One region of the Streptococcus sp. ST14 genome, then DNA from elsewhere that is predicted to be linked to it. Evidence: predicted binding sites of a transcription regulator. Region 1 holds the regulator's gene; each other region holds the start of a gene.
The links. The regulator Rex, encoded in region 1, represses fermentation and respiration genes when NADH is low (regulators of the CRP and FNR family bind a similar motif). The targets are predictions, from matches to a motif close to TTGTGAANTANTTCACAA.
Positions count from the first base shown of each region.

Region 2: a site for Rex is predicted at 2,280-2,297, ahead of adhE (bifunctional acetaldehyde-CoA/alcohol dehydrogenase). Genes of this name have one in related genera too.
Region 3: a site for Rex is predicted at 2,779-2,796, ahead of adhP (alcohol dehydrogenase AdhP). Genes of this name have one in related genera too.
Region 4: a site for Rex is predicted at 3,386-3,403, ahead of ACIY19_RS02875 (formate/nitrite transporter family protein). Genes of this name have one in related genera too.

Region 1 covers NZ_JBJUSF010000007.1:83,294-88,404, forward strand. Annotated here, with positions in the region: gene ACIY19_RS03965 (CYTH domain-containing protein) at 1-484, shown strand, start outside; gene ACIY19_RS03970 (ribose-phosphate diphosphokinase) at 596-1,555, shown strand; gene ACIY19_RS03975 (cysteine desulfurase family protein) at 1,565-2,680, shown strand; gene ACIY19_RS03980 (DUF1831 domain-containing protein) at 2,685-3,032, shown strand; gene ACIY19_RS03985 (DUF4649 family protein) at 3,039-3,254, shown strand; gene ACIY19_RS03990 (redox-sensing transcriptional repressor Rex) at 3,337-3,978, shown strand; gene ACIY19_RS03995 (gamma-glutamyl-gamma-aminobutyrate hydrolase family protein) at 3,994-4,683, shown strand; gene ACIY19_RS04000 (hypothetical protein) at 4,708-5,088, shown strand.
Region 2 covers NZ_JBJUSF010000026.1:6,138-11,248, reverse strand. Annotated here, with positions in the region: gene tkt (transketolase) at 1-695, shown strand, start outside; gene yajC (preprotein translocase subunit YajC) at 824-1,144, shown strand; gene ACIY19_RS08420 (low molecular weight protein-tyrosine-phosphatase) at 1,192-1,635, shown strand; gene ACIY19_RS08415 (MORN repeat-containing protein) at 1,622-2,035, shown strand; gene adhE (bifunctional acetaldehyde-CoA/alcohol dehydrogenase) at 2,331-4,982, shown strand.
Region 3 covers NZ_JBJUSF010000009.1:60,510-65,620, forward strand. Annotated here, with positions in the region: gene ACIY19_RS04690 (CPBP family intramembrane glutamic endopeptidase) at 1-196, opposite strand, end outside; gene ACIY19_RS04695 (NCS2 family permease) at 250-1,668, opposite strand; gene ACIY19_RS04700 (Cof-type HAD-IIB family hydrolase) at 1,856-2,668, shown strand; gene adhP (alcohol dehydrogenase AdhP) at 2,893-3,912, shown strand; gene ACIY19_RS04710 (PTS sugar transporter subunit IIB) at 4,147-5,111, shown strand, end outside.
Region 4 covers NZ_JBJUSF010000005.1:76,289-81,399, reverse strand. Annotated here, with positions in the region: gene gyrA (DNA gyrase subunit A) at 3-2,471, shown strand; gene ACIY19_RS02880 (class A sortase) at 2,471-3,226, shown strand; gene ACIY19_RS02875 (formate/nitrite transporter family protein) at 3,426-4,223, shown strand; gene ACIY19_RS02870 (O-acetylhomoserine aminocarboxypropyltransferase/cysteine synthase family protein) at 4,374-5,111, shown strand, end outside.

The sequences.
Region 1 (5,111 bases):
CGTCCTTCAGAAAAACTACTACATTGACACGCCAGATTTCCAATTGCGTGAAAAGAAGGTTGCCATGCGCATTCGCACCTTTTCAGATTGGGCGGAATTGACCTTAAAAGTGCCTCAAACTGTAGGAAATATGGAATACAACCAGAAACTAACTCTTCCAGAAGCTGAATCATACCTAGAAAAACAAAAACTACCTCAAGGGCTCGTTCTAGAGAAGCTCGCTAAGATTGGCATCGAAAGCCATGACTGGCTTGTTCTAGGCTGCCTTTCCACCCTTCGTTATGAAATGAAAACTGAGATTGGCTTAATGGCCTTAGATGAAAGTCACTACTTTGATCAGACGGACTATGAACTCGAGCTTGAAGTCACTGACCATGAAAAAGGGAAAGAAGATTTTCAGAGATTTTTAGATGAAAATCAGATAACTTATCAGAAAGCTCCATCAAAATTAATTCGTTTTATTAAAAGCATGAAAAAAAGCTGAAATAATCTCCTTTTTTTGGTAAAATAGAAAAGATAAAAATAAAAGAATCTGGCTTTGAAAAACAAAACTTTCTCAAAGAAGATTCACAAAGTTTACAGAGGACGGTCTATAATGTCAGATAGAAACAACATGAAACTTTTCACCCTAAACTCTAACCATGAAATCGCTCAAAAGATTGCTGATACAGTTGGTGTACCTCTCGGGAAATTATCCTCTCGTCAATTTTCTGACGGCGAAATCCAGGTCAACATTGAAGAAAGTGTCCGTGGTTACGACGTCTACATCATCCAGTCAACCAGCTACCCTGTTAGCAACCACTTGATGGAGTTGTTAATCATGGTTGACGCTTGTGTACGTGCAAGTGCTCATAGTATCAACGTTGTCCTCCCTTACTTTGGTTATGCGCGTCAGGATCGTATCGCTTCTTCTCGCGAACCCCTCACTGCAAAACTAGTTGCCAATATGCTTGTCAAAGCTGGTGTAAGCCGTGTTCTAACGCTTGACCTCCACGCTGTTCAGGTCCAAGGTTTCTTTGATATTCCTGTAGACAATCTTTATACTGTTCCTCTATTTGCTAAGCACTACTGTGATAAAGGACTTCTTGGTTCTGATGTTGTTGTTGTCAGTCCAAAGAACTCTGGTGTTAAACGTGCACGTAGTTTGGCTGAATACCTTGATGCTCCTATTGCTATCATTGACTACGCCCAAGACGATTCTGATCGTAACGAAGGCTATATCATTGGGGATGTTGAAGGCAAGAAGGCTATCTTGATTGACGATATCCTAAATACTGGTCGTACTTTCTCTGAAGCAGCCAAAATCGTTGAACGTGAAGGTGCAACTGAGATTTATGCAGTTTCTAGTCACGGTTTATTTGTTGAAGGTGCAGCAGACCTTCTTGACGCTACAAACATCAAAGAAATCCTTGTGACAGACTCAGTAGCAACCAAAGAAAGAACTCCAGAAAATGTATGCTACATTACTGCTAGCGAATTAATTGGTGATGCTATCGTCCGCATCCATGAAAGAAAACCAGTCAGCCCACTCTTTGCTTACAACAAAAAGAAATAAGGTGATTCTTTGATTTATTTGGACAATGCTGCTACGACTCCTATGTCAGCAGTAGCTATTTCTGAAATGACCAAGGTCATGCAAGAAACTCATGGTAATCCTTCTAGTATTCATAGTCATGGTCGGCAGGCTGGCAAACTCTTGCGAGAGGCTCGTCAGGACTTAGCCCACTTGCTAGGAACCAAACCTCAACATATCTTTTTCACGTCTGGCGGTACAGAAAGTAACAATACAGCCATTATCGGCTATTGTCTCCGTCATCAAAATCGTGGAAGACATATCATCACGACAGCTATTGAACACCATTCTGTACTTGAAACTATCGATTATCTGGTGCAACATTTTGGTTTTGAAGCAACTATCATCCAACCAGTAAATCAAGAGATAACTGCCCAGCAAATTCAAAAAGCCTTACGTGACGATACCATTCTCGTTTCCACCATGTATGCTAATAATGAAACAGGAAGTCTCTTACCTATCGCTGAGATTGGACGTATTTTAAAAGATCATCCTGCTGCATATCATGTAGATGCTGTTCAAGCTATTGGGAAAATTCCTATCCATCCAGAGGAGTTAGGAATTGATTTCCTCAGCGCTTCTGCCCACAAATTCCATGGACCAAAAGGAGTCGGATTTCTTTATGCTTCTTCCGCGGACTTTGATTCCTACCTTCACGGTGGAGACCAAGAACAAAAGAAACGGGCTGGAACAGAAAACCTCGCTGCCATTGTAGGTATGGTCTCTGCTCTCAAAGAGGATTTGAATGACCAAGTTGAGCATTACCAAAAACTAAGCGCACTTAAATCTATTTTTCTAAAAGAGATTTCCGATTTAGACTACTATCTCAATGAAAGTCAAGACCAACTGCCTTATGTTTTTAATATCGGTTTTCCTGGTCAGAAAAATGATTTACTTTTACTTCGGTTAGATCTTGAAGGAATTTCAATTTCTACCGGTTCGGCTTGTACTGCTGGTATTGTGCAAACCAGTCATGTACTTGAAGCATTTTATGGACCAGATTCACATCGATTGAAAGAATCTGTCCGTATCAGTCTCTCTCCTCTTAACACCGAGGATGAACTGATACAACTCGCACAAACCTTAAAAAATATTATTGGAGATTAATCTAATGGCATTCGAAAAAACCATTAAACTACAAAACTGCCGCTACGACTACACACTTAGCCCAACTGTCAAAAAGTTCACACTGAAAGATAATACTTTCTTTGAAACAAAAGTTGGAAACTTCGAACTGACTCGTTTGCTTGAGAAAGTACCCAACAGCGGTGAAGGTTTCAAGCTAAAAATCATCATCAACAAAGACCTTACAGGTGCTAAACTCAACATCACTGACAAGTCAGGCCTTCGTTTGGTTAATATCTTTAAATCAGAAGACCACCACATTCATCAGGAAAAATTCTACTTCCTCATGGACAGTTTAGTAGAACGCGGTATCTTCACTAAAGAAGAAAGATAATTGACTATGTATCGACTTACCTATCAAGATAACTATCACGTAGAACGTACACTTGAATATAAGGATTACGAAGAGCTTATGTTATCTCTATCAGGCTGTGTGACCCTACCTGATACTCTCCTAATCAGCTCCTTAACGCTGAATGATAAGGTGATTTATCAAGGATTGGTTGGCGATCTCTACCGTTTTCTATCACAAGCTCATTTTTCAGATAAAAACTAAGAAATTTCTTAGTTTTTTCTTGTTTTTGTTGATTTTTTCACAATGTTTCTATAAAATAGAAGAATAGAAAGGTTGTGATTTTGTGAAAGATAAACAGTCTGCTATTCCAAAAGCAACAGCAAAAAGACTCTCTCTTTACTACCGAATTTTCAAGCGATTTCATGCAGAAAAAATCGAACGTGCCAACTCCAAGCAAATTGCAGAGGCTATCGGTATCGATTCTGCGACCGTTCGTCGGGATTTTTCCTATTTTGGTGAACTAGGTCGTCGAGGTTTTGGTTACGATGTCAAAAAATTGATGAATTTTTTTGCTGACCTCCTAAATGATAACTCCATTACAAATGTTATGTTGGTTGGGATTGGAAATATGGGCCATGCCCTTCTCCACTACCGCTTCCATGAGCGTAACAAGATGAAAATTATCATGGCCTTTGACCTAGATGACCATCCAGAAGTTGGAAGCCAGACGCCTGATGGGATTCCAATCTATGGTATCTCTCAGATTAAAGAAAAAATCAAAGAAGCAGATGTCAAAACTGCTATCCTAACAGTTCCAAGTGTTAAATCACAAGAAGTTGCCAATCTTTTGGTTGATGCTGGTATAAAAGGTATTCTCAGCTTTTCCCCTGTTCACCTTCACCTCCCAAAAGATGTGGTCGTTCAGTATGTTGATTTGACAAGTGAACTCCAAACCCTCCTCTATTTTATGCGTAAAGAGGATTAGAAAGCGAAAGCATTTATGAAAAAACCAGTTATTGGGATTACAGGAAATGAAAAAACTCATCCAGATGATGACATCATGATGAGCTATGCAGCGAAGGGATTTATTGAAGGAGTCAAGGACGCTGGCGGAATTCCAATCATCCTACCGATTGGTGATCAAGAAATGGCTGCCTATTACATCAGTATCATTGATAAGCTCATCCTAACGGGTGGGCAAAATGTTGATCCAAAATACTATGGTGAACCAAAGGCTATTGATAGTGATGACTACCACCTTCAAAGAGATATTTTTGAACTAGCACTTATCAAAGAAGCGATTAAGCAAAAGAAGCCAATTTTCTCTGTTTGTCGGGGTACTCAACTTTTCAATGTCGCCATGGGAGGCACGCTTCACCAAGATATTGAGGATCATTGGCAGGACTGTTCAGCCGAATACACTACCCAACGCCTCGTAACGGAACCTGATACCATTCTCCGAGAAATCTATGGAGAAATCTCTCACATCAACTCCTTCCACCACCAGAGCATTAAAGATCTAGCCTCAAATCTTAAGGTTGTAGCACATGATCCTAAAGATGGAATCATTGAGGCTGTGACCACTACGGACGGCTTTCCTTATCTTGGTGTTCAATGGCATCCTGAATTTCTCTTTGAGAATCGCCCCAAAGATAAAATGCTATTTGACTATGTTGTTAACGAACTCTAGGACTTATAAATAGGTTATTAAATCATGAATGAAATTAAAATACCTTCTACTCATGAGATTTTGAGAGATATAGAAGCTTCCTTTTTCATATCTTATAAGAAAAAGGAAGCTAATCTTTTCTTATCAAACAATGAAAAAGAAATAAGTGTTTGCTTTCATCTTTCTAATCTCTATAGACTTTTAACAGCGGAAAGTTACCAATCTTTTTCTAAGAATAAAGAGAATTTCGATAAACTATCTCAAAAAGAAAAAGAAAAACAGCTGAAAGAAATGTCTAAAAAGGCAAAACTATTTTGTAAAAAGGCAGATGCCAAACTAAAAAGTAAATTTCATTCAAGTCTTTACTTTTACAGAGATATTCTTATTCATAAAAAAAGATATTATAAAATCGAAGATTTCAATTGATAAAGTCCGTATAATTGTGTAAA
Region 2 (5,111 bases), on a different contig from region 1:
GTGGTACTTTCTTCGTCTTCTCTGACTATGTGAAAGCAGCTGTCCGCTTGTCAGCCTTGCAAGGACTTCCTGTGACTTATGTCTTTACCCACGATTCAATCGCAGTTGGGGAAGATGGTCCAACGCACGAACCAGTTGAACACTTAGCAGGTCTTCGTGCTATGCCAAATCTCAATGTTTTCCGCCCAGCAGATGCGCGTGAAACTCAAGCAGCTTGGTACCTTGCAGTGACAAGCGAAAAAACACCAACTGCTCTTGTCTTGACACGTCAAAACTTGACTGTCGAAGAGGGAACAGACTTTGACAAAGTTGCGAAAGGTGCCTATGTCGTCTATGAAAATGCAGCAGACTTTGATACGATCTTGATTGCAACAGGTTCAGAGGTGAATTTGGCGGTCGCAGCTGCCAAAGAATTGGCTAGCCAAGGGGCAAAAGTCCGTGTAGTCAGCATGCCATCAACAGATGTCTTTGACGCACAAGATGCAGCTTACAAGGAAGAAATCCTTCCAAATGCAGTTCGCCGTCGTGTTGCAGTTGAAATGGGTGCAACTCAAAACTGGTACAAGTATGTTGGTCTTGATGGTGCAGTTCTCGGTATTGATACCTTTGGAGCATCTGCCCCAGCACCAAAAGTATTGGCAGAGTACGGATTTACAGTTGAAAATCTAGTCAAAGTCGTTCAAAACTTGAAATAATCGCAGAAATCAGAGTGAAAACTCTGATTTTTTATAACCATAAAAACAAGGCACAATCTTGTAAAAGTAGCTGAAATTTGATATAGTAGTCCTATGTAAAATACAAAGGAGAAAATACTATGGAAAATATTAGTCCAAATTTAACATTTTTGATCATGCTTGTAGGTATGTTTGCCTTGATGTTCTTTATGCAACGTTCTCAAAAGAAACAAGCACAAAAGCGTATGGAAAGCTTGAACAAGCTTCAAAAAGGCTATGAAGTGATCACAATCGGTGGACTCTACGGAACAGTGGATGAAGTAGATACTGAGAAAGGTACAATCGTACTGGATGTAGATGGCGTTTATTTGACTTTTGAATTGGCTGCTATTAAGACCGTTTTGCCACTCAAAGAAGCTGTGACACCAGAAGGAACAGTTGTTGACGAAGGCGGAGCAATCGAAGAATAAAACGGGACCTGTCACTCCCGTTTTTCTATGAGACGAGAGGAAAAGGGATGAAAAAAATAGTATTTGTTTGCCTAGGAAATATCTGTCGTAGCCCCATGGCAGAGTTTGTGATGAAGTCCATGACGAGCGATTACCACGTTGAGAGTCGTGCAACGTCATCATGGGAACATGGCAATCCGATTCATAAGGGAACGCAAGGAATTTTCCAGCAATATCAGATCCCGTATGACAAAGATAAAACATCGCTTCAGATTGGCAGGGAAGACTTTGAATCGTTTGATTACATTATCGGTATGGATGCTTCAAACGTTTCAGATCTGCGTCACATGTGTCCTCAGGAACTACAGTACAAGATCTACTCTTTTGCGGCTGAAAATGTCCCAGATCCTTGGTATACAAGAGATTTTGAGGAAACCTATGCTCGTATCACAAGTGGATGTCAAAGCTGGCTAGATCGATTAGAAAAAGAGAGTGACAATGGAAAAGCTTAAACAATTTTATGAGAAGTGTAGAGTTTACCTAACTCGTCCTAGGTTAGAGCTTATTGCAGTAGTTGTAATGGTACTCTGTGCTCTTTCGGTATTTCTGCTAAATACGCCTAAAAAGGGTGTCCTGACACTTGATGGTGGAGCTCTTATTTATGATGGCACCTTGGTACGAGGGAAAATGAATGGTCAAGGAACCCTGACCTTTGAAAATGGAGACCAATATACAGGTGATTTCAATAATGGAGCCTTTAATGGAAAAGGGACTTTCCAATCAAAAGATGGCTGGAAATACGAAGGTGATTTTGTAAATGGCCAGGCTGAAGGTCAAGGGAAGTTGACGACAGAGCAAGAAGTTGTTTATGAAGGGACCTTTAAACAAGGCGTTTTTCAGCAAAAACAGTAGTCTCCAAGTTAGGAGACTATTTTTCAAAACCAGGGAGAAAACGCTTTCCGCGCTTGAATTCGATAACTAACTATTAACTAGAAAAACTTTGTGAAATAAAAAAATTTTTTCCATAATTTCACAATCGTCCAGACAAAACTCTATTGCGCAGCTATATTGAGAAAAAAATCACAATCTCGGAAAAATTCTTTGTGAAATACTTATGAAACTGTTTACAAAGCATAAAAAAAGAGTTATAATAAACTTGTGAAAAAATTAACAAAGGATAAAATCCTTAAAGGCTATGGAGGATAATATGGCTGATAAAAAAACAGTAACACCAGAGGAAAACCAACTTGCTGCTGAAAAGCATGTCGATGGTCTCGTGAAAAAAGCCTTGGTTGCGCTTGATGAAATGCGCAAGTTGAACCAAGAGCAAGTTGACTATATCGTGGCAAAAGCTTCGGTTGCAGCACTTGACGCGCACGGTATCCTTACACAACATGCAGTTGAAGAAACTGGTCGTGGGGTATTTGAAGATAAGGCAACAAAAAACCTATTTGCCTGCGAACACGTAGTGAACAATATGCGTGGAGTTAAGACAGTTGGAGTTATTGAAGATGATCCAATTACAGGTTTGACAAAGATTGCGGAACCTGTCGGTGTAATCTGTGGTGTCACTCCGACAACAAACCCAACTTCAACAGCGATTTTCAAATCATTGATTGCTTTGAAGACACGCAACCCAATCGTTTTTGCTTTCCATCCATCAGCTCAAGAATCATCAGCACACGCAGCACAAATCGTTCGCGATGCAGCGATTGCAGCCGGTGCACCTGAAAACTGTGTACAATGGATTACAAAGCCATCTATGGAAGCAACTGGAGCGCTAATGAACCACGAAGGTGTTGCAACTATTCTTGCAACTGGTGGGAACGCTATGGTTAAAGCTGCATACTCATGTGGAAAACCAGCTCTTGGGGTAGGTGCCGGAAACGTTCCTGCCTATGTAGAAAAATCTGCTGACCTTCGTCAAGCTGCTCATGACATCGTTATGTCTAAATCATTTGATAATGGGATGGTCTGTGCATCAGAACAAGCCGTTATCATTGATAAAGAAGTATATGACGAATTTGTAGAAGAATTTAAATCATATCACACTTACTTTGTAAACAAGAAAGAAAAAGCACTTCTTGAAGAATTCTGTTTCGGTGTAAAAGCTAATAGCAAAAACTGTGCAGGTGCTAAACTAAATGCAAATATCGTTGGTAAACCAGCAGCATGGATTGCTGAACAAGCAGGATTTAGCGTTCCAGAAGGAACAAACATCTTGGCGGCAGAATGTGCAGAAGTAGGACCGAAAGAACCATTGACTCGTGAGAAATTGTCACCAGTTATCGCTGTCCTAAAAGCTGAAGATACAGAAGACGGTCTTAAAAAAGCTCGTCAAATGGTTGAGTTTAACGGACTTGGTCACTCAGCAGCTATCCATACAAAAGACGAAGCTCTTGCTAAACGCTTTGGTACAGAAATCAAAGCAATGCGTATTATCTGGAACTCTCCATCTACTTTCGGTGGTATCGGGGACGTATACAATGCCTTCATTCCATCATTGACACTTGGATGTGGTTCATATGGACACAACTCAGTCGGTGATAACGTGAGTGCGATCAACCTTCTAAACATCAAGAAAGTAGGGAAACGTAGAAATAATATGCAATGGTTTAAAGTTCCTTCAAAAATTTACTTCGAACGCAACTCTATCCAATACCTTCAAACATGTGAAGATATTGAACGCGTTATGATTGTTACAGACAAATCGATCGAAAAACTTGGTTTTGTTCAACGCATTATTGACCAATTGAACAAACGCAGCAACCGTGTAACTGTCCAAGTCTTCTCAGACGTTGAACCAGACCCAGATATCACAACTGTAGAACGTGGTACTGAAGTAATGAGAGCATTTGAACCAGACACAATCATCGCTCTTGGTGGTGGTTCTCCAATGGATGCAGCGAAAGTAATGTGGCTCTTCTACGAACAACCACAAATCGACTTCCGTGACTTGGTTCAAAAATTCATGGACATCCGTAAACGTGCCTTCCGCTTCCCATCACTTGGTAAAAAAGCGAAGTACATCGGTATCCCAACAACTTCAGGTACAGGTTCAGAAGTAACACCATTTGCCGTTATCTCTGATAAGAAAAACAACCGTAAATACCCATTGGCTGACTACTCATTGACACCAACTATTGCCATTGTTGACCCTGCTTTGGTTGAGTCAGTTCCAGACTTCATCGCAGCTGATACAGGTATGGACGTCTTGACTCATGCTACTGAAGCCTACACTTCAAACTTTGCTAACGACTACACAGACGGTATCGCCCTTCAAACAATCAAACTTGTATTTGAATGGTTGGAAAAATCTGTTAAGACAGCTGACCCAGAAGCACGTGAAAAAATGCACAATGCATCTACAATGGCTGGTATGGCCTTTGCCAATGCCTTCCTTGGTATGAGCCACTCAATGGCCCACAAGATCGGTGCGGTTCACCATACTGTTCACGGACGTACAAACGCAATCTTGCTTCCATACGTTATCCGTTACAATGGTACTCGCCCATCTAAGACGACTACATGGCCTAAGTATAACTACTGGAAAGCTGACGAAAAATTCCAAGATATTGCTAGAATGCTTGGATTGCCTCACTCAACTCCAGAAGAAGCGGTTGAAGCTTATGCCAAAGCAGTTTACGATCTTGGTGAAGCAGTTGGAATCACAATGAACTTCAAAGGCTTTGGAATCGATGAAAAAGCTTGGAAAGACAGCTTGCATGAAATTGCCTTACTTGCTTATGAAGACCAATGTTCACCTGCTAACCCTCGCTTGCCAATGGTAGCTGACATGGAAGAAATCATGGCAGATGCTTACTATGGTTATGCAGAACGTCCAGGACGTCGTAAATAATCGTTTATCAGCCTAGAGGCAGGAAATATCCTGTCTCTCTTTTTTGTAAACTCTGAAAGCGTTGAAATTGGAGTTTCACCTTGAAATAAAGAGAATATACAGATATTATAAAAGATTCTAGAGATATAC
Region 3 (5,111 bases), on a different contig from region 1:
CACCAATAATAAATACAATCAAAACGACTATGGATAGGGCACCAACTAAGAGCCCTGACTGTAAAATCGGAAACTGTTTGTTTGCTAAAAACAAAGCAAGTCCTATGGGAAATTGAGATAGAACAAAAGCTACCAAAAGGATGATCACCCATTTCCCTCTGTTTAAAACCTCTTGCCAAATCGTCTTATCTTTCATGATGTACCTCCTTATAAGAAAAAGGGGAGACTCCCCTTTTTCTATTATACCATTTATAGTGCCATACTGATATAGTTAAGGATAAACAAGGCATCCAAAATCCAAATCATCACGTGCACATCCTTGGCTTGACCTTTGACAAGTTTTGTCAAGGTGTATGTCAAGAAACCAACTGCGATCCCTTGAGTGATTGAGTAGCTGAATCCCATAAAGATAGAAGTAAAGAAGGCAGGAACTGCTTCTGACATATCATCCCAAGGAATATTTTTAAGATTAGACAGCATCATAATTCCGACGATAATCAAAATTGGTGCTGTTGCTGCTGAAGGAACAATAGCAAGAAGTGGGCTAAAGAAGCTAGATAGAGCAAAACAGATCGCAACCACTAGGGCTGTCAAACCAGTACGTCCACCAGCACCGATACCAGCCGCAGATTCAACATAGGTCGTAACGTTTGAAGTACCTGCAATGGCACCTACCGAAGTTGCCACCAAGTCAGAGTATAGAGCCTTGTCCAATTTAGCGGACTCATGGTTTTCCCCACTTGTCGCAACAATACCAACTTTTTCACCAGTACCGATAAGAGTACCGATTGTATCAAAAATATCCGTTAGTGAGAAGGCAAGAATAGCCATCAAGGTTTCTGGTAAACGCGAAGTGTTTGAAATCAAAGATCCTAAACCTTCTGAACCAAGAGCAGCACCAAACAAAGTTCCTAAATCATTAACCGCTGCTGAAAGATTGTTGCTAGCAAAGTCAATCCCTGATAATTTGACAACACCAACAGCAATGGCAAGCACAGTCGTTGTTAAAATAGAAAGAATGATTCCACCCTTGATGCCTTTAACAACAAAGAAAATGGTAATAGCCAAACCTGCAAGAGCTACCAATACGGCTGGAGTATTGAAGTCTACCAATCCTGGAACAGCTGCGGAGTTTGCAGTAAGTGCAGCTTGAGCCTTGTCTGCTCCTTCACCTGCTACCGTATAAGTACCTGGATCGATTGAGAATTTCAAGAGACCAGCATTCTTAATTCCAACATAGGCAAGGAAAACACCAATACCAGCCGAAATAGCTGAACGAAGTGTTGTTGGAATAGATTCGATGATCATTTTACGAACATTTGTTAAGGTAATAATCAGTGAAATAATTCCACAAATGAAGACCATACCAAGAGCCTCTTTCCAAGTATAGCCCATCCCAAATACAACTGTAAAGGTGAAGAAGGCATTTAGTCCCATACCTGGTGCTTGTGCGTACGGCAAATTAGCATAGAAAGCCATCATCAAAGTACCAACTACAGAACCGATAATCGTTGCCAAGAACACACCTTGAACAGGCATACCCGTTTGGGAAAGCATTTGAGGGTTTACAAAGAGAATATAACTCATTGCAAAGAATGTTGTTAAACCAGCAAGCACCTCTGTACGGACATCTGTCCCGTGCTCTTTTAGTTTAAATAGTTTGTCCATCTTTAATCTCCTTTTGTTTTTTACGAACAATATCAGTATTATATCATTTATCATTCACCTTTTCAATATGTTTGTTTGAATTATTTAATAAATCAAAGCAACTGTAGTTTTTGTTCTTGTCTGCTTTTCTTCCTTCTTTTTGATATAATAGTAGACATCTTATCTGGAAACGACTAGGAAGGTTTATATGACTAAAAAAATTATCGCAGTCGATTTGGACGGAACCCTGCTAAATAATGAAAGCAAGCTCTCCGATTTCACCAAAGAGACGATCAAAAAAATTTCAGAAAAAGGACACCATGTCATCATCACGACAGGCCGTCCGTATCGTATGTCAAAAGATTTTTACCGTGAACTAGGCTTAGACACTCCTATGATTAATTTCAACGGCTCCCTTACTCATTTACCAGACCAAGTTTGGGACTTTGAAAAGTGTTTGACGGTAGACAAAAAATATCTGCTAGACATGGTTCGACGTTCTGAGGACATTCAAGCCGATTTTATCGCTGGAGAATACCGTAAAAAATTCTACATCACAAATCCCAATGAAGAAATTGCCGATCCTAAACTATTTGGTGTAGAAGCTTTCCAGCCTGAAGATCAATTTCAGCCAGAGTTAGTAACCAAGGATCCTAACTGTATTCTGTTACAGACCAGAGCCAGTGACAAATATGCCTTGGCAAAAGAAATGAACGCCTTCTACCAGCATCAACTGTCTATCAATACCTGGGGAGGTCCGCTCAATATCCTTGAGTGTACCCCAAAAGGTGTCAATAAGGCCTTTGCTTTGGACTACTTGCTCAAGGTAATGAACCGCGACAAAAAAGATTTGATTGCTTTTGGAGATGAACACAATGATACCGAAATGCTCGCTTTTGCTGGGAAGGGCTATGCCATGAAAAATGCCAATCCAGAGCTACTCCCTTATGCAGATGAGCAAATTGCCCTGACCAATGACCAAGATGGAGTTGCCAAAACCCTGCAAGACTTATTCTTATAGCCCCTACTGACCAGCTTGCGAGCTGGTCTTTGTGCTCTTTTCACAGCCTCATCAACCAGTTAATCGATTGTTCTATTTTTTACCACCAAAACCTTGGAAAAGGCTTTCTTTTGTGATATACTTTACATATAAATACAAGAGAGCTCGTTACACTCGACTCTGTTGACACAAAATCAATCCAGTCCCGTTGTCCCTGTTCTCGGTCAATATAAAGGAGGATAGCTATGAAAGCTGTTGTTGTAAATCCAGAAAGCACTGGTGTTGCTGTTGAAGAAAAAGTACTCCGCCCACTTGAAACTGGGGAAGCACTTGTAGAAATTGAATACTGTGGTGTTTGCCACACTGACCTCCACGTTGCCCATGGCGACTTCGGTCAGGTACCAGGACGTGTCCTAGGTCACGAAGGTGTCGGTATCGTTAAAGAAATTGCCCCAGATGTGAAAAGCCTTAAAGTCGGTGACCGCGTCAGCGTTGCTTGGTTCTTTGAAGGATGTGGTACTTGCGAATACTGTACAACTGGTCGCGAAACCCTTTGCCGTACAGTGAAAAATGCCGGCTACTCAGTAGATGGTGGTATGGCTGAACAATGTATCGTAACTGCAGACTATGCTGTCAAAGTTCCTGACGGACTTGATCCAGCCCAAGCCTCTTCTATCACATGTGCTGGTGTAACAACCTATAAAGCCATTAAAGAAGCCAAAGTTGAACCAGGCCAATGGGTTGTTCTTTACGGCGCTGGTGGACTTGGTAACCTAGCTGTTCAATACGCTAAAAAAGTATTCAATGCTCATGTCATCGCAGTTGATATCAATAACGACAAACTTGCCCTTGCAAAAGAAGTAGGTGCTGACATTGTGATTAACGGCCTCGAAGTTGAAGATGTACCTGGACTCATCAAGGAAAAAACTGATGGAGGAGCTCATTCAGCGGTCGTAACTGCTGTATCTAAAGTTGCCTTCAACCAGGCTGTTGACTCAGTTCGTGCTGGTGGTCGCGTCGTCGCTGTTGGTCTTCCTTCTGAAATGATGGAACTCAGCATCGTGAAAACCGTTCTAGATGGAATCCAAGTCATCGGTTCTCTTGTTGGAACTCGTAAAGACTTGGAAGAAGCCTTCCAATTCGGTGCAGAAGGTTTGGTAGTTCCAGTTGTTCAAAAACGTCCAATAGAAGATGCCGTAGCCATTTTCGACGAAATGGAAAAAGGTCAAATCCAAGGACGTATGGTACTCGACTTCACCCACTAATCTAATAAAAATCTATTTTAAAAGTTGGAATACGCTTCCAACTTTTTTATATTAAATTTTTTAATAAGGATTCAAAAAAACGTCTCCAAAACTCAATATATCAATATTTTCAGATGTAATCTTTTTAATTATTTTATGATAAATAGTTGATTTTTAGATGAAAACGGTTTATACTTAAACAGTCTTAAAGTTTTCTTAAACGAAAACTAAAACAAAAAAGGAGGAATGACAATAATGAGTATCGGAATCATTATTGCGAGCCACGGCGAATTTGCTGCGGGTATTCATCAGTCAGGATCTATGATTTTTGGTGAACAAGAAAAGGTTCAAGTTGTAACCTTTATGCCAAACGAAGGTCCTGATGATCTATACGCTAAGTTTAATAACGCTGTTGCTGCATTTGACGCAGAAGATGAGGTTCTAGTTTTGGCTGACCTTTGGAGTGGATCTCCATTTAACCAAGCTAGTCGCGTGATGGGAGAAAATCCTGAGCGTAAGTTTGCCATCATCACAGGACTTAACTTACCGATGTTAATTCAAGCCTACACAGAGCGCCTGATGGACGCTGCTGCAGGTGTAGAAAAAGTCGCTGCTAATATTATTAAAGAAGCCAAAGATGGCATCAAAGCTCTTCCAGAAGAGTTAAATCCAGTTGAAGAAGTTGCAACTGCTGCAGCTGCTCCAGTTGCCCAAGCTGCTATCCCAGAAGGAACTGTTATCGGAGATGGAAAACTCAAGATTAACCTTGCCCGTCTTGACACTCGTCTCCTTCACGGTCAGGTTGCAACTGCTTGGACTCCAGATTCAAAAGCAGACCGTATTATCGTTGCTTCAGATAACGTTGCCAACGACGATCTTCGTAAAGAATTGATTAAACAAGCAGCTCCAAATAATGTCAGAGCCAATGTGGTTCCAATTCAAAAATTGATTGAGGTTTCAAAAGACCCACGCTTTGGAGAAACACATGCCCTTATCTTGTTTGAAACACCTCAAGATGCCCTTCGTGCAATCGAAGGTGGCGTGCCAATCAAGACTCTTAACGTTGGTTCTATGGCTCACTCAACAGGTAAAACATTGGTCAATACCGTTTTGTCTATGGACAAAGAAGATGTTGCTACATTTGAAAAAATGCGTGACTTGGGTGTTGAATTCGATGTCCGTAAAGTACCAAATGATTCTAAAAAAGATTTGTTTGACTT
Region 4 (5,111 bases), on a different contig from region 1:
GAATGCAGGATAGAAATTTAGTGAATGTCAATCTGACAAAGGAGATGAAGACCAGCTTTATCGACTACGCCATGAGCGTTATCGTCGCGCGGGCCCTTCCTGATGTTCGAGATGGCTTAAAACCTGTTCACCGTCGTATTCTTTACGGAATGAATGAGCTAGGTGTTACACCAGACAAACCTCATAAAAAATCAGCTCGTATTACAGGGGATGTTATGGGTAAATACCACCCACACGGAGATTTCTCTATTTACGAAGCCATGGTTCGTATGGCCCAGTGGTGGAGCTACCGTTACATGCTCGTTGATGGGCATGGAAACTTTGGTTCTATGGACGGGGACGGTGCTGCCGCGCAGCGGTACACTGAGGCACGTATGAGCAAGATTGCTCTTGAAATGCTTCGTGACATCAACAAAAACACAGTTGATTTCGTAGACAACTACGATGCTAACGAACGTGAACCCTTGGTTTTGCCTGCTCGTTTTCCAAACCTTTTGGTCAATGGAGCAACGGGTATCGCTGTTGGGATGGCAACCAATATTCCACCTCACAACTTGGGTGAAACCATTGATGCAGTGAAGTTGGTTATGGATAATCCTGAAGTGACGACTAAGGACTTGATGGAAGTCTTGCCTGGTCCAGATTTTCCAACCGGTGCTCTTGTTATGGGGAAATCAGGTATCCATAAGGCCTATGAGACTGGTAAAGGTTCCATTGTCCTTCGTTCTCGTACAGAGATTGAAACCACTAAGACAGGTCGTGAGCGCATCGTTGTAACGGAATTCCCTTATATGGTTAATAAAACCAAGGTACATGAGCATATTGTTCGCTTGGTTCAGGAAAAACGAATTGAGGGCATTACAGCCGTACGTGATGAGTCCAACCGCGAAGGCGTTCGCTTTGTAATCGAGGTTAAACGCGACGCGTCTGCCAACGTTATCCTTAACAACCTCTTCAAGATGACCCAGATGCAAACCAACTTTGGTTTCAACATGTTGGCGATTCAAAATGGTGTGCCAAAAATCTTGTCCCTTCGTCAAATTTTGGATGCTTATATCGAACACCAAAAAGAAGTGGTTGTTCGCCGTACTCGTTTTGACAAGGAAAAAGCAGAAGCGCGTGCGCACATCTTAGAAGGTCTTTTAATTGCACTTGATCATATCGACGAAGTGATTCGTATTATCCGTGCAAGTGAAACAGATGCCGAAGCACAAGCTGAGTTGATGAGCAAGTTTAAGCTTTCAGAGCGTCAAAGTCAGGCAATCCTTGATATGCGTCTTCGTCGTTTGACAGGATTGGAACGTGATAAGATTCAGTCTGAATATGATGAATTGATCGCCTTAATTGCAGATTTGGCAGATATCCTTGCCAAGCCTGAGCGCGTGGCTCAAATCATCAAAGAGGAATTGGACGAAGTCAAACGCAAGTTTGGTGACAAACGTCGTACGGAGTTGATGGTCGGAGAAGTCTTGACACTTGAGGACGAAGACTTGATTGAGGAGACGGATGTTTTGATTACCCTATCTAACAAGGGCTATATCAAACGTTTGGACCAAGGTGAGTTTACTGCCCAAAAACGTGGAGGCCGTGGAGTTCAAGGTACCGGGGTTAAGGATGATGACTTTGTGCGTGAGTTGGTTTCAACTAGCACCCATGATCATCTGCTCTTCTTTACCAATAAAGGACGCGTATACCGACTAAAAGGTTATGAAATCCCAGAATATGGTCGTACAGCCAAGGGCTTGCCAGTTGTCAATCTATTGAAGTTGGACGAAGGTGAGAGCATTCAGACCATCATCAACGTTGAGTCTGAACGTAGTGATGACGCCTATCTCTTCTTTACAACTCGTCACGGTGTCGTGAAGAGAACCAGTGTCAAAGAATTTGCAAATATTCGTCAAAATGGACTTAAAGCCTTGAATCTCAAGGATGAGGATGAATTAATCAATGTCTTGCTGACAGAAGAAGATACGGATATTATCATTGGTACCAAGTATGGTTATGCTGTTCGCTTTAATCAATCAGCTGTTCGTGGCATGAGTCGTATCGCGACAGGTGTTCGAGGGGTCAATCTTCGTGATGGAGACACAGTAGTTGGTGCTAGCGTGATTACAAATCAAGACGAAGTTCTTATCATTACTGAAAAAGGATACGGTAAACGTACACTTGCTACGGAATATCCTACCAAAGGCCGTGGTGGTAAAGGGATGAAGACAGCCAATGTTGCTGAGAAGAATGGTCCTCTGGCAGGTCTCCTCACTGTTAAGGGGGATGAAGACCTGATGATTATCACAGATACAGGTGTCATGATCCGTACAAATGTTGCCAATATTTCACAAACGGGACGCTCAACTATGGGAGTTAAGGTGATGCGTCTAGATCAGGATGCTAAGATTGTAACCTTTACAACGGTTGCTGCGGCAGAAAAAGAAGAAGTTGGGACTGAAATTGAAACAGAAGGTGAAGCATAATGTCTCATAAAAAAACGAAAAATAAAAAGAGTAAGAAAAATAAGCGCAGAAATCTATTTATCAATATTTTAGCGGGTTTCTTAATTCTTCTTTCCTTAGCCTTGATTTTTAATTCAAAGATTCGCGATATCTTTTTGGTATGGAATACCAATAAATACCAAGTCAATCAAGTCACTAAGGAAAATATAGATGAAAACCTAAAATCCGAGGGAAATTTTGATTTTGACTCTGTTAAGTCTATTTCATCTGAAGCTGTATTGGCTTCACAATGGGATGCTCAGAAACTTCCTGTTATTGGAGGTATCGCTATTCCTGAGGTGGAGATTAACCTCCCTATTTTCAAAGGGTTGGATAATGTAAACTTGTTCTACGGAGCAGGGACCATGAAACCAGATCAAAAAATGGGAGAAGGGAACTATTCTCTAGCCAGTCACCATATCTTTACTGCTGAAAATGCCAGTCAAATGCTCTTCTCACCTTTGGTCAATGCCAAAGCGGGTATGAAAATTTACCTGACGGATAAGGATAAAGTTTATACTTATGAGATTACAGAAGTAAAACGTGTTACACCAGACCGTGTAGATGAAATCGAAGATCGTGATGGCGTAAAAGAGATTACTTTGGTTACCTGTGTTGATTATAATGCGACCGAGCGTATAATCGTCAAAGGAATCTTTAAAGAATCAAAAGCTTATTCTGAGACTTCTGAGGATATTTTGAAGGCCTTTAATCAACCGTATAGACAACGTTATTAAGAATGAATGAACCAGTGAAGTGCTATTTCACTGGTTTTTATGTTAACAAAATAGAATCAAAATAGTTCTTATGAAAAAGGATAAGAAGGCTTAGGATAAAGATTTTTAAGATAAATATTTTAGAAATTTACGGAAAACGCTTTCTAGAAAACAAGAATTATGTTATAATTATCACAAATAAAAGTTTAGGAGTTTTTTTATGGTCTCTTCAGAATTTATTTCAAAGATTGAATTTGCTTGCAAGAAGAAAGAAAGTCTTTATAGCCAAAGCAAGTTTAAGTATGCGATTCGTTCCATGTTTGCAGGTGCTTTTATGACATTTAGTACGGCTGCAGGTGCAGTTGGTGCTGACTTGATAAATAAAATCGCACCAGGCAGTGGTCGCTTCCTCTTCCCATTCGTTTTTGCTTGGGGATTGGCCTACATTGTTTTCTTGAATGCTGAGCTGGTAACTTCAAATATGATGTTTTTGACAGCTGGTAGTTTCTTGAAAAAAATCTCTTGGAGAAAAACAGCTGAGATTTTGCTTTACTGTACCTTCTTCAATCTCATCGGAGCTTTGATAGCAGGTTGGGGCTTTGCTCATTCGGCAGCCTATGCAAATCTAACACATGATAGCTTCATTTCAGGGGTTGTAGAGATGAAGTTAGGCCGTTCCAATGAGCTAGTCTTGCTTGAAGGTATTTTAGCCAATATCTTTGTAAACATTGCTATTCTTTCATTTGTTTTGGTGAAAGACGGTGGAGCCAAACTTTGGCTTGTTTTGTCAGCAATTTACATGTTTGTATTCTTAACAAACGAACACATTGCTGCGAACTTTGCTTCTTTTGCGATTGTTAAGTTTAGTGTTGCAGCAGATTCAATTGCTAACTTTGACATACCTAATATTCTTCGTCACTGGGGTGTAACCTTTATCGGGAACTTTATCGGAGGAGGTCTCTTGATGGGCTTACCATACGCCTTCCTCAATAAAAACGAAGATACTTATGTCGATTAAAGAAATGAGCACGAGTGAATCGTGCTTTTTTGTTTGAGACGTAAGACTAGTCATAGTTGTTCCTTATATCAAAATATAGAAAAACGGTATTGGAAAAGACTAGCCCAAGATGATACAATATCCCTAATGAAGCTATTTGGAGGTCGTCTTATGACTCGTGATTTTAAATTTGAAACTCTACAATTACATGCTGGGCAAGTAGTTGATCCAGCAACTAAGTCTCGTGCAGTACCGATTTATCAAACAACATCCTTCGTTTTTGATGACACGCAAGAAGGTGCCGATTTGTTTGCCTTGAGAAAACCAGGGAACATTTATACTCGTATTACCAACCCTACAACAGCGGCATTTGAAGAAAGAATAGCTGCTCTTGAAGGTGGTGTTGGGGCACTAGCGACAGCATCAGGTATGGCTGCTGTAACCTACACTATTTTGGCGCTTGCTCACGCAGGTGACCATGTGGTGGCTGCGTCAACTATTTACGGTGGGACCTTCAACCTCTTGAAGGAAACCCTTCCTCGTTATGGGATCACAACTACCTTTGTGGATGTGGATAATTTGGAAGAAGTGGAAGCAGCTATCAATGACAATACCAAGCTTGTCTTGATTGAAACCTTGGGGAATCCCTTGATTAACATTCCTGACTTAGAAAAATTGGCTGAGATTGCGCATAAACACCAGATTCCTCTCGTTTCGGACAACACTTTTGCCGCACCATATTTGATTAACGTCTTCTCTCACGGTGTAGATATTGCCATTCACTCAGCAACTAAGTTTATCGGTGGACATGGTACGACTATTGGAGGAGTGATTGTCGATAGTGGTCGTTTTGACTGGAAGGCTTCAGGGAACTTCCCTCAATTTGTTGAGGAAGACCCAAGTTACCAT